DNA from 3 places in the Streptomyces sp. YIM 121038 genome. Region 1 is predicted to be linked to each of the others. Evidence: riboswitches for the same ligand, from Rfam matches in the RefSeq annotation. Region 1 holds a riboswitch; each other region holds the start of a gene.

Region 1 (3,248 bases):
CCCGGCCCGGCCGTTCCCCCAGGCACACCTGGCCCACCGGGCCCACCGGAGCCGTCAGGCCCACCAGGCCCACCAGGCCCACCGGGCCCCGCCGGTCCGCCCGGCCCCCCAGGCCCCGCCGGATGTGAGGAGCCCACCGCGGCGCCCGGAGCCGCGCCCGGAGCCGCGCCCGGGACGGCCGGGACCGGGACGGCTGCGCCCGGCCGGTCGGCGGAGACGACCAGGGCGGCGAGCGCGGTGGTGACGGGGACGGAGGCGACGAGGCCGATCGAGCCGATCAGGGTGCGGACGACCTCCTCGGCGACCAACTCGCTGTTGGCGACGGTGCCCACGCTGCTCTGGGCGATGGAGAAGAGCAGCAGAAGGGGGAGAGCGGCGCCCGCGTAGGCGAGGACCAGGGTGTTCACGACCGACGCGATGTGGTCGCGGCCGATGCGGATGCCCGCGCGGTACAGACCGCGCCAGCCCATCGTCGGGTTGGCCTGGTGCAGCTCCCAGACCGCGGAGGTCTGGGTGACGGTGACGTCGTCGAGCACGCCGAGGGAGCCGATGATGACGCCCGCGAGCAGCAGGCCGCTCATGTCGATGGACGGGTAGAGGCCGTGGATCAGGCCGGTGTTGTCGTCCGTGTTGCCGGTCAGGGAGGCCCAGCCGATGAAGAGCGAGCCGAGTAGGCCGATGAGGAGGAGGGAGATCAGGGTGCCGAGCACCGCCACCGATGTGCGCGCGGTCAGGCCGTGGCACATATAGAGCGCGATCAGCATGATGGCGCTGGCCCCGACGATCGCGACGACCAGGGGGTTCGAGCCCTGGAGGATCGCGGGCAGGATGAAGAAGGTCAGGATCAGGAAGCTCACCGCGAGGGCGACCAGGGCCATGACGCCGCGCAGCCGTCCCACCACGACGACGGCCAGCGCGAAGATGCCCGCGAGCAGGGCCATCGGGACCTTGCGGTTCACGTCGGCGATCGAATACTGCAGGCCCTTGGGCGCCTTGGGCTCGTAGGCGACCACCACTCCCTGGCCCAGCTTCAGCTGCCGGGGGGAGTCGGGCTGGACGATCTCCGTGAAGGTGTAGCCCTTGTCCGGGCCGCTGGTCACCTTGATCGTGGCCTTCTTGCAGGTGCCCTCGGAGCGCGACTGCGCGGACCGGCCCTCGGGGGTGGAGGTGTCGCCGTTGGGCGGGGTCTGGGAGGCGTTCACGTCCTCGCAGGGGAGCGTGTCCATCTTCGCCACGGTGGCCGACTGGGTCTGCCGGTCGAAGCCGACGCCGGTGCGCTCGTGGTCGGGGGTGCCGCCGGGCCAGAGCATCACGAGGCCGACGAGGACGGCCGTGGCGAAGGGGATCAGCACGGCGGCGATGACCTTGCGCAGATGCCGGGAGACGGGCGCGGCGGGGCCGTGGCTGTGCGCATGTCCGTGCCCGTGCCCGTGCCCGTGCGGACCGGGCGGGGGCGGCGGCGGTGTGGGGGGCTCTGTGGTGGTCACGGCCCGATCATCGCAAGAACGGAGGGGGCCCTCTGTTCACCGCGCCCGATATGACGCTAGCGTGGAGGCACCTTTGCACACGCGGGAGCTCGGAGCACCGGGCTGAGAGGGCGCTGACCTCCGTACGAACGGGAATCGGACCGTACGGAAGCCGCTGCGTCGACCGCCGAACCTGTTACCGGGTAATGCCGGCGTAGGGAGTAGGTCTCATGACCACATCGGACACACGCACGCCTGCCTCCATGCAGCCCGAAAGCGGACAGGCCGCGCCCAGCGGTCAGACCGCGCCCAGCGGGCAGGACGCTTCGGAGGTCGGGAAGTCCACCGGCTGGCACAAGGCGTACATCGAGGGCTCGCGCCCCGATCTGCGCGTGCCGGTCCGCCAGGTGCACCTCACCAACGGCAAGGCCGTGACCCTGTACGACACATCGGGTCCGTACACGGACCCGGAGATCGACACCGACGTACGCCGGGGGCTCACCCCCCTGCGGGAGAACTGGATCATCGGCCGCGGCGACACGGAGGAGTACGCGGGCCGCCCGGTCCGGCCCGAGGACGACGGCGTCAAGCACACCTCGCCGCGCGGCGGCCTGCGCAACCTCGACGCGGTCTTCCCCGGCCGCCCGCGCCAGCCGCGCCGCGCCCGCGCCGGGCAGGCGGTGACCCAGCTCGCGTACGCGCGCCGCGGGGAGATCACGCCGGAGATGGAGTACGTGGCCATCCGGGAGAGCATGGCGCCCGAGGTCGTCCGCGACGAGATCGCGGCGGGCCGCGCGGTGCTCCCGGCCAACGTGAACCACCCGGAGATCGAGCCGATGATCATCGGCAAGAAGTTCCTGGTCAAGGTCAACGCCAACATCGGCAACTCCGCGGTCACCTCCTCCATCGAGGAGGAGGTCGACAAGATGACGTGGGCGACCCAGTGGGGCGCCGACACGGTCATGGACCTGTCCACCGGCCGCAACATCCACACGACCCGCGAGTGGGTCCTGCGCAACTCCCCCGTGCCCATCGGCACCGTGCCGCTCTACCAGGCCCTGGAGAAGGTCGACGGCAAGGCCGAGGAGCTGACCTGGGAGATCTACAAGGACACGGTCATCGAGCAGGCCGAGCAGGGCGTGGACTACATGACGGTGCACGCGGGCGTCCGCCTGCCGTACGTCCCGCTCACCGCGAACCGCAAGACGGGCATCGTCTCGCGCGGCGGATCGATCATGGCGGCCTGGTGCCTCGCGCACCACAAGGAGAGCTTCCTCTACGAGCACTTCGAGGAGCTCTGCGAGATCCTCGCGGCGTACGACGTCACGTACTCGCTCGGGGACGGCCTGCGGCCCGGCTCCATCGCGGACGCCAACGACCGCGCGCAGTTCGCCGAGCTGGAGACCCTGGGCGAGCTGAACAAGATCGCCAAGGCGCATGACGTGCAGACGATGATCGAGGGCCCGGGCCACGTCCCGATGCACAAGATCAAGGAGAACATCGACCTCCAGCAGGAGATCTGCGAGGAGGCGCCGTTCTACACGCTCGGCCCGCTGACCACCGACATCGCGCCCGCGTACGACCACATCACCTCCGGCATCGGCGCCGCGATGATCGGCTGGTGGGGCACGGCGATGCTCTGCTACGTCACGCCGAAGGAGCACCTCGGCCTGCCCAACCGCGACGACGTGAAGACCGGCGTCATCACGTACAAGATCGCGGCGCACGCGGCGGACCTCGCCAAGGGGCACCCGGGCGCGCAGGACTGGGACGACGCGCTGT
Region 2 (3,248 bases), 1.9 Mb from region 1:
GCGCGGCGATGGTCGTCGCCGGGTACGTGCGCGGCGCCGAGGGTGCCTGGGTGGCGATGGCACTCACCGCGCTCGCGGTACTCGTCTGGCGTATGACGGAGCCGCCCGAGGGCTATCTCAAGGACGTCACCGCCGGCGTCTTCGCGGCCTTCTACGTGCCGTTCCTCGCCACCTTCGTGGCGCTGATGCTCACCGCGGACGACGGCCCGCAGCGGGTGCTCACCTTCCTGATCCTGACCGTGGTCAGCGACACCGGGGCGTACGCGGTCGGCTGGCGCTTCGGCAAGCACAAGCTGGCGCCGCGCATCAGCCCCGGAAAGACCCGGGAGGGCCTGCTCGGCGCGGTGGCCTTCGCCATGGCGGCGGGCGCGCTGTGCATGCACTTCATGATCGACGACGGCACGTGGTGGCAGGGCCTCCTGATCGGCCTCGCGGTGGCCGCGAGCGCGACGCTCGGCGACCTCGGCGAGTCCATGATCAAGCGGGACCTCGGCATCAAGGACATGGGCACGCTGCTGCCGGGCCACGGCGGCATCATGGACCGGCTCGACTCCCTGCTGCCGACGGCGCCGGTGGTGTGGCTGCTCTTGGTGGTGTTCGTCGGGTCGGGGTGACCCCTCGTCCCCGGGGTGGCGCAACCTCGTTGGTGCAGCTCGGCTGACCTGGTGTTTCTTGCGTGAGGGGCCCGTTGTCCACAGGCGGCGGGCTCCTTGTCGTATCTCTGGGACAATAGAGCCATCATGCCCAAGCCCGGAGAACTCACGTTTGTCGCGCCGCGCGGAGCCAAGAAGCCGCCGCGGCATCTCGCCGACCTCACGCCCGCCGAGCGCAAGGAGGCCGTCGCCGCCATCGGCGAGAAGCCGTTCCGCGCCAAGCAGCTCTCGCAGCACTACTTCGCGCGGTACGCGCACGACCCCGAGCAGTGGACGGACATCCCGGCCGGGGCCCGCGGCAAGCTCCAGGAGGCGCTGCTTCCCGAGCTGATGAGCGTCGTGCGGCACATCAGCTGCGACGACGACACCACGCGCAAGACGCTGTGGCGCCTCTTCGACGGCACGCTCGTCGAGTCCGTCCTCATGCGGTACCCCGACCGGGTGACGATGTGCATCAGCTCCCAGGCGGGCTGCGGCATGAACTGCCCGTTCTGTGCCACGGGCCAGGCCGGCCTCGACCGGAACCTGTCCACGGCCGAGATCGTGCACCAGATCGTGGACGGCATGCGGGCCCTGCGCGACGGCGAGATCCCGGGCGGCCCCGCGCGGCTGAGCAACATCGTCTTCATGGGCATGGGCGAGCCGCTGGCCAACTACAACCGGGTGGTCGGCGCGATCCGCCGCCTCACCGACCCCGAGCCCGACGGCGTGGGCCTGTCCCAGCGCGGCATCACCGTCTCGACGGTCGGCCTGGTGCCGGCCATCCACCGGTTCGCCGACGAGGGCTTCAAGTGCCGCCTGGCGATCTCCCTGCACGCGCCCGACGACGAGCTGCGCGACACCCTCGTCCCGGTGAACACCCGGTGGAAGGTCCGCGAGGTCCTGGACGCCGGCTGGGAGTACGCGGCGAAGTCCGGGCGGCGGCTCTCCATCGAGTACGCACTGATCCGCGACATCAACGACCACGCCTGGCGCGGTGACCGCCTCGGCCGCCTCCTCAAGGGCAAGCCGGTGCACGTCAACCTGATCCCGCTGAACCCCACGCCGGGATCGAAGTGGACGGCCTCGCGCCCCGAGGACGAGAAGGCCTTCGTCGAGGCCATCGCCGCCCACGGCGTGCCGGTGACCGTCCGCGACACCCGAGGTCAGGAGATCGACGGCGCCTGTGGACAGCTCGCGGCAGCCGAACGCTAGCGCGGTACGCTGGCCGGAACATCTGCATATTCCGACAGGGGAGCGCCACAGCGCTGAGAGTGCGGCACCTGACACAGGCCGGCCGCAGACCCTCTGAACCTCGCCCGGGTCATTCCGGGTAGGAAGTTCGGTCACCACTCAAGCTGTTGCGCCCTGCCCGCGAACCGTCCGGTCCGCGGGCAGGGCCGCGTCTTCTCCTGGTCACTCCAGGAGGAATGAACTCACGTGAGCACCACCAAGAAGGCCACGCTCACCGCGGTCGCGGTGGGCCTCGGGCTCGTCGCCGTCTCCGCGTGCGGCTCGGGCGGCGACTCCGGCGGCTCCTCGCAGGGGTCCAAGGACGTCACCCTGGTCAGCCACGGCTCCTTCAACGTCTCCAAGGACGTCCTGAAGGACTTCGAGAAGCGTTCCGGGTACAAGGTCCGCGTCCTCAAGGACGGCGACGCGGGCCAGGCCGTCAACAAGGCGATCCTCACCAAGGGCAACCCCCAGGGTGACGTCTTCTTCGGCGTCGACAACACCCTGCTCTCGCGCGCCCTCGACAACGGTCTCTTCCAGCCGTACGAGGCCAAGGACGCGGGCCTGGTGAAGCCGGAGTACCGGCTCGCGAAGGGCGAGCGCCGCGTGACGCCCGTCGACAGCGGCGACATCTGTGTGAACTACGACAAGAAGTACTTCGCCGACAAGAAGCTCGCGCCGCCGAAGACCTTCGCCGACCTGGTGAAGCCCGCGTACAAGAACCTCCTGGTCACCGAGAACGCCTCCACGTCCTCGCCCGGCCTCGGCTTCCTGCTCGGCACCGCGGCCGCGTACGGCGACGACGGCTGGCAGGGCTACTGGAAGAAGCTCAAGGACAACGGCGTCAAGGTCGTCGACGGCTGGGACCAGGCCTACAACCAGGAGTTCTCCGGCTCGGCGGGCGGCCGCAAGGCCAAGGGCGACCGGCCGCTCGTCGTGTCGTACGCCTCCTCGCCGCCCGTCGAGGTCCTGTACGCCAAGCCGCAGCCGAAGCAGGCCCCGACCGGCGTCGCGACCGGCACCTGCTTCCGGCAGATCGAGTACGCGGGCCTGCTCAGCAACGCCAAGAACGCCAAGGGCGGCAAGGCCCTGCTCGACTTCCTGTCCGGCAAGGAGTTCCAGGACGACATGCCGCTGCAGATGTTCGTGAACCCCGTGCGGGAGGGCGCGCGGGTGCCGAAGCTGTTCCAGGAGTTCGGCGTCGAGGTCGCCGAGCCCGGGACCATGGCCCCCAAGAAGATCGCCGACAACCGTGAGCCGTGGGTCAAGTCGTGGACCTCGCTCGTACTGAAGTAGCGAAGGCCCCGGCCCGCAGGGGTCGGCGGCCGTCGCGGGGAGGCGCGGCGCGGCTCGGGCTCATGGCCCTGCCCGTCGTGTTCTTCG
Region 3 (3,248 bases), 2.0 Mb from region 1:
CGAGCCGGGCGCGTGCGGAGCCGCCCGCCGTGTCGGTGGCCATGGAGCGTTCCCCCCGATGTCGGTGGCGTACGGGCCGGGCGGCTGCCCCGGCCCGTACGCCAGATGGTTGTCAGGTCAGACGGCGAGCGCCTGCGCGCGGCGCTTCACCTCCGTGCCGCGATTCTCGCTCAGGGCCTGCGCGGGCGTGCCGGGCAGGGTCGGGTCGGGGGTGAAGAGCCACTCGAGCGCCTCTTCGTCGGAGAAACCGTCGTCCCGCAGGAGCGTCAGCGTTCCGGACAGGCCCTTGACGACTTTGTCGCCGTCGATGAAGGCCGCCGGAACCTGAAGCGTCCTGTTCTCACCGCGGCGCACGGCGATCAGCTGGCCCTCCTTGACCAGCTGCCGCACGCGCGTCACCTCGATGTCGAGCATCTCTGCGATGTCGGGGAGGTGGAGCCAGGCGGGGACGAGAGCATCGGTCTTTGCGTCAATCTCGGTCACGGATCAAGCGTGCCACCTCCGGCCGGGGGCCGGTAGCGGGGGGCCGGGGCTTCGCGCCCCGGGCCCGTGTGCTGGGGCGCTCCGGCGTGAGCCGCGTCGCCGCGCGCAGGCGCCTCAGGAGCGGATCGCCTTCTTCAGCGGGATCGCCGGGTCCGTGACCAACGTCGCGTCCATCGGGGTGGCCGCGTCGATCAGCTTCCTCGACTGGGCCAGGTCCCGGGGGCGGCCCACCGCGAGGACGGCCACCAGGGCGCCGTCGCGGAGCCAGCAGGCCGTCCAGGACGGGGTCGCGGGGTCGCCGCGCCAGATCAGCTCGTCGGCGGCCGCGTGATGGCCCGCGTACTGCACGAAGCGGCCGAACTGCTCGGACCAGAAGTACGGCACCGGGTCGTACGCCTCCGGGGCCTCGCCGACGATGGCGGCGGCCACCGTGCGCGGTCCCTGCACGGCGTTGTCCCAGTGGTGGACGAGGAGCCGTTCGCCGTAGCGGCCCGACGGGAAGGACGCGCAGTCGCCGACCGCGTACACGTCGGGCACGGAGGTGCGGAGCCGGTCGTCGCCCACGACCTCGTGGTGGGTGCCGAGCTCGATGCCGGAACCGGCGAGCCAGGCCGTCGCGGGCCGGGCGCCGATGCCGACGACGACGGCGCCCGCGGGCAGCCTGCTGCCGTCGTCGAGGAGGACCGAGCCCGGCTCGACGCGCGCCACGCGCGCGTGGGTACGCAGTTCGGCGCCCGCCTCGGCGTACCAGCCGGCCATCGGGGCCGCGACCTCGGCGGGCAGCGCGCCCGCGAGCGGCCGCCCGGAGGCCTCCACGACGGTCACGGCGCAGCCCGCGTCGCGCGCGGCCGTGGCGAACTCCGCGCCGATCCAGCCCGCCCCGACGACCACGACGTCGTGCTGCTCGGCGAGCACCGGCCGCAGCCGCTCCGCGTCGTCGAGCGTGCGCAGCAGATGGACCCCGGGCACGCCGTCCGAGCCGGGCAGGCGGATCGGTTCGGCACCGGTGGCGAGGACCAGGCTCTCGTACCCGACCGGGCCCGCCGCCGTGTCCAGCGCGTGGTCCGCGGGACGGACGCCGGTGACCTCCACGCCGAGCCGCAGCTCGATGCCGAGGGCCTCGAAGTCGATGTCGAAGGCCGAGCCCTCGGCCTTGCCGAGCAGCACCGCCTTGGACAACGGCGGCCTGTCGTACGGCTGGTGCGGCTCCGCGCCGATCAGGGTCACCGGGCCGGTGAACCCCCGTTCGCGCAGCGCCACGGCCGTCTGCACCCCGGCCATGCCCGCGCCCACGATGACGACCCGCTGTTCCGCCCGCTTCCGCTCTTCGCTCACCCGATCAACTGTAGGACGGCCCCCCGCGCCGGAACACGACGGGCTTACCGGCCCGGCGGGCGACGGGCTAGGCTGGCCGGTGCAGAGCACTCGCGGGAGCCCGGACGACCGGGCTGAGAGGGAGGCTGGGACGGCCTCCGACCGTACGAACCTGATCCGGGTCATGCCGGCGAAGGGAGGGGCTGGACGCCCATGCGTTCCCATCCGAAACCACCGAACGCGTCCGTTTCCCGTACGTCACCTTCTCGTACGTCACCACCGTCCGCCGGCCCGGCGGACGTCCTGGTCGTCGGCGGTGGCGTCATCGGTCTCGTCACGGCCTGGCGGGCCGCGCGGCGCGGCCTGTCCGTCACGGTCGTGGACCCCGAGCCCGGCGGCGGCGCCGCACAGGTCGCGGCGGGCATGCTGGCCGCCGTCACCGAACTGCACCACGGCGAGCAGACGCTGCTCGGTCTGAACCTGGCCTCCGCCCGGCGCTATCCGGACTTCGCCGCCGAGCTGACGGAGGCGTCCGGCGAGGACATCGGCTACCGAGCCTGCGGCACGCTGGCCGTCGCGCTCGACTCCGACGACCGCGCCCACCTGCGCGAACTGCACCTCCTCCAGCGGCAGTCGGGCCTGCACCCGGAGTGGCTGAGCGGCCGCGAGTGCCGTCGCCTCGAACCGATGCTCGCCCCCGGAGTGCGCGGCGGCCTCCGCGTCGACGGCGACCACCAGGTCGACCCGCGCCGGCTCACCACCGCCCTCCTGGTGGCGTGCGAGCGGGCCGGAGTGGCCTTCACGCGCGCGTGGGCGGAGCGGCTCGTCGTCGCGCGGGACCGCGCCACCGGCGTCGTCCTCGCCGACGGCACCACGCTCGGCGCCGGACAGACCGTCCTCGCCGCGGGCAGCCTCAGCGGCCGACTCGCCGGGGTCCCCGACCACGTCCTGCCGCCGGTGCGGCCCGTGAAGGGCCAGGTCCTGCGGCTCACCGTGCCCGAGCGGTACGCGCCGTTCCTGAGCCGCACCGTGCGCGCCGTCGTCCGCGGCAGCCACGTCTATCTCGTGCCACGGCTCAGCGGCGAGCTCGTCGTGGGCGCGACCAGCGAGGAACTCGGCTGGGACACCACGGTCACCGCGGGCGGCGTGTACGAGCTCCTGCGCGACGCCCACGAGCTGGTCCCCGGCATCACCGAGCTGCCGCTCACCGAGACCCGGGCCGGGCTGCGGCCGGGCTCGCCCGACAACGCCCCGCTGCTCGGGCCCACCGCCCTGCCCGGCCTGCACCTGGCCACCGGCCACTACCGCAACGGCGTGCTCCTGACCCCCGTCACCGGCGACGCCATGGCGCACCTCCTGACCACCGGCGAACTGCCCGACGAGGCCCGGCCGTTCACGCCGCTGCGCTTCGCCGCGGCCGCCCCCGCCACGCCCAAGGACCTTTCGGAGCT

The links. A riboswitch is a leader RNA that binds a small molecule or an ion and turns the genes downstream of it on or off. The one in region 1 is predicted to bind thiamine pyrophosphate.
Region 2: another riboswitch for thiamine pyrophosphate. It lies ahead of C9F11_RS29360 (thiamine ABC transporter substrate-binding protein); the one in region 1 lies ahead of thiC (phosphomethylpyrimidine synthase ThiC).
Region 3: another riboswitch for thiamine pyrophosphate. It lies ahead of thiO (glycine oxidase ThiO); the one in region 1 lies ahead of thiC (phosphomethylpyrimidine synthase ThiC).

The regions. Positions count from the first base shown of each region.
Region 1 is NZ_CP030771.1:4,872,134-4,875,381, reverse strand. It holds gene C9F11_RS20600 (YibE/F family protein) at 1-1,487, opposite strand, end outside; TPP riboswitch at 1,559-1,704, shown strand; gene thiC (phosphomethylpyrimidine synthase ThiC) at 1,697-3,248, shown strand, end outside.
Region 2 is NZ_CP030771.1:6,787,100-6,790,347, forward strand. It holds gene C9F11_RS29350 (phosphatidate cytidylyltransferase) at 1-614, shown strand, start outside; gene rlmN (23S rRNA (adenine(2503)-C(2))-methyltransferase RlmN) at 741-1,847, shown strand; TPP riboswitch at 1,874-1,990, shown strand; gene C9F11_RS29360 (thiamine ABC transporter substrate-binding protein) at 2,073-3,161, shown strand; gene C9F11_RS29365 (iron ABC transporter permease) at 3,137-3,248, shown strand, end outside.
Region 3 is NZ_CP030771.1:2,854,646-2,857,893, forward strand. It holds gene thiE (thiamine phosphate synthase) at 1-43, opposite strand, end outside; gene C9F11_RS11895 (Rv2175c family DNA-binding protein) at 118-483, opposite strand; gene C9F11_RS11900 (FAD-dependent oxidoreductase) at 598-1,764, opposite strand; TPP riboswitch at 1,901-2,013, shown strand; gene thiO (glycine oxidase ThiO) at 2,011-3,248, shown strand, end outside.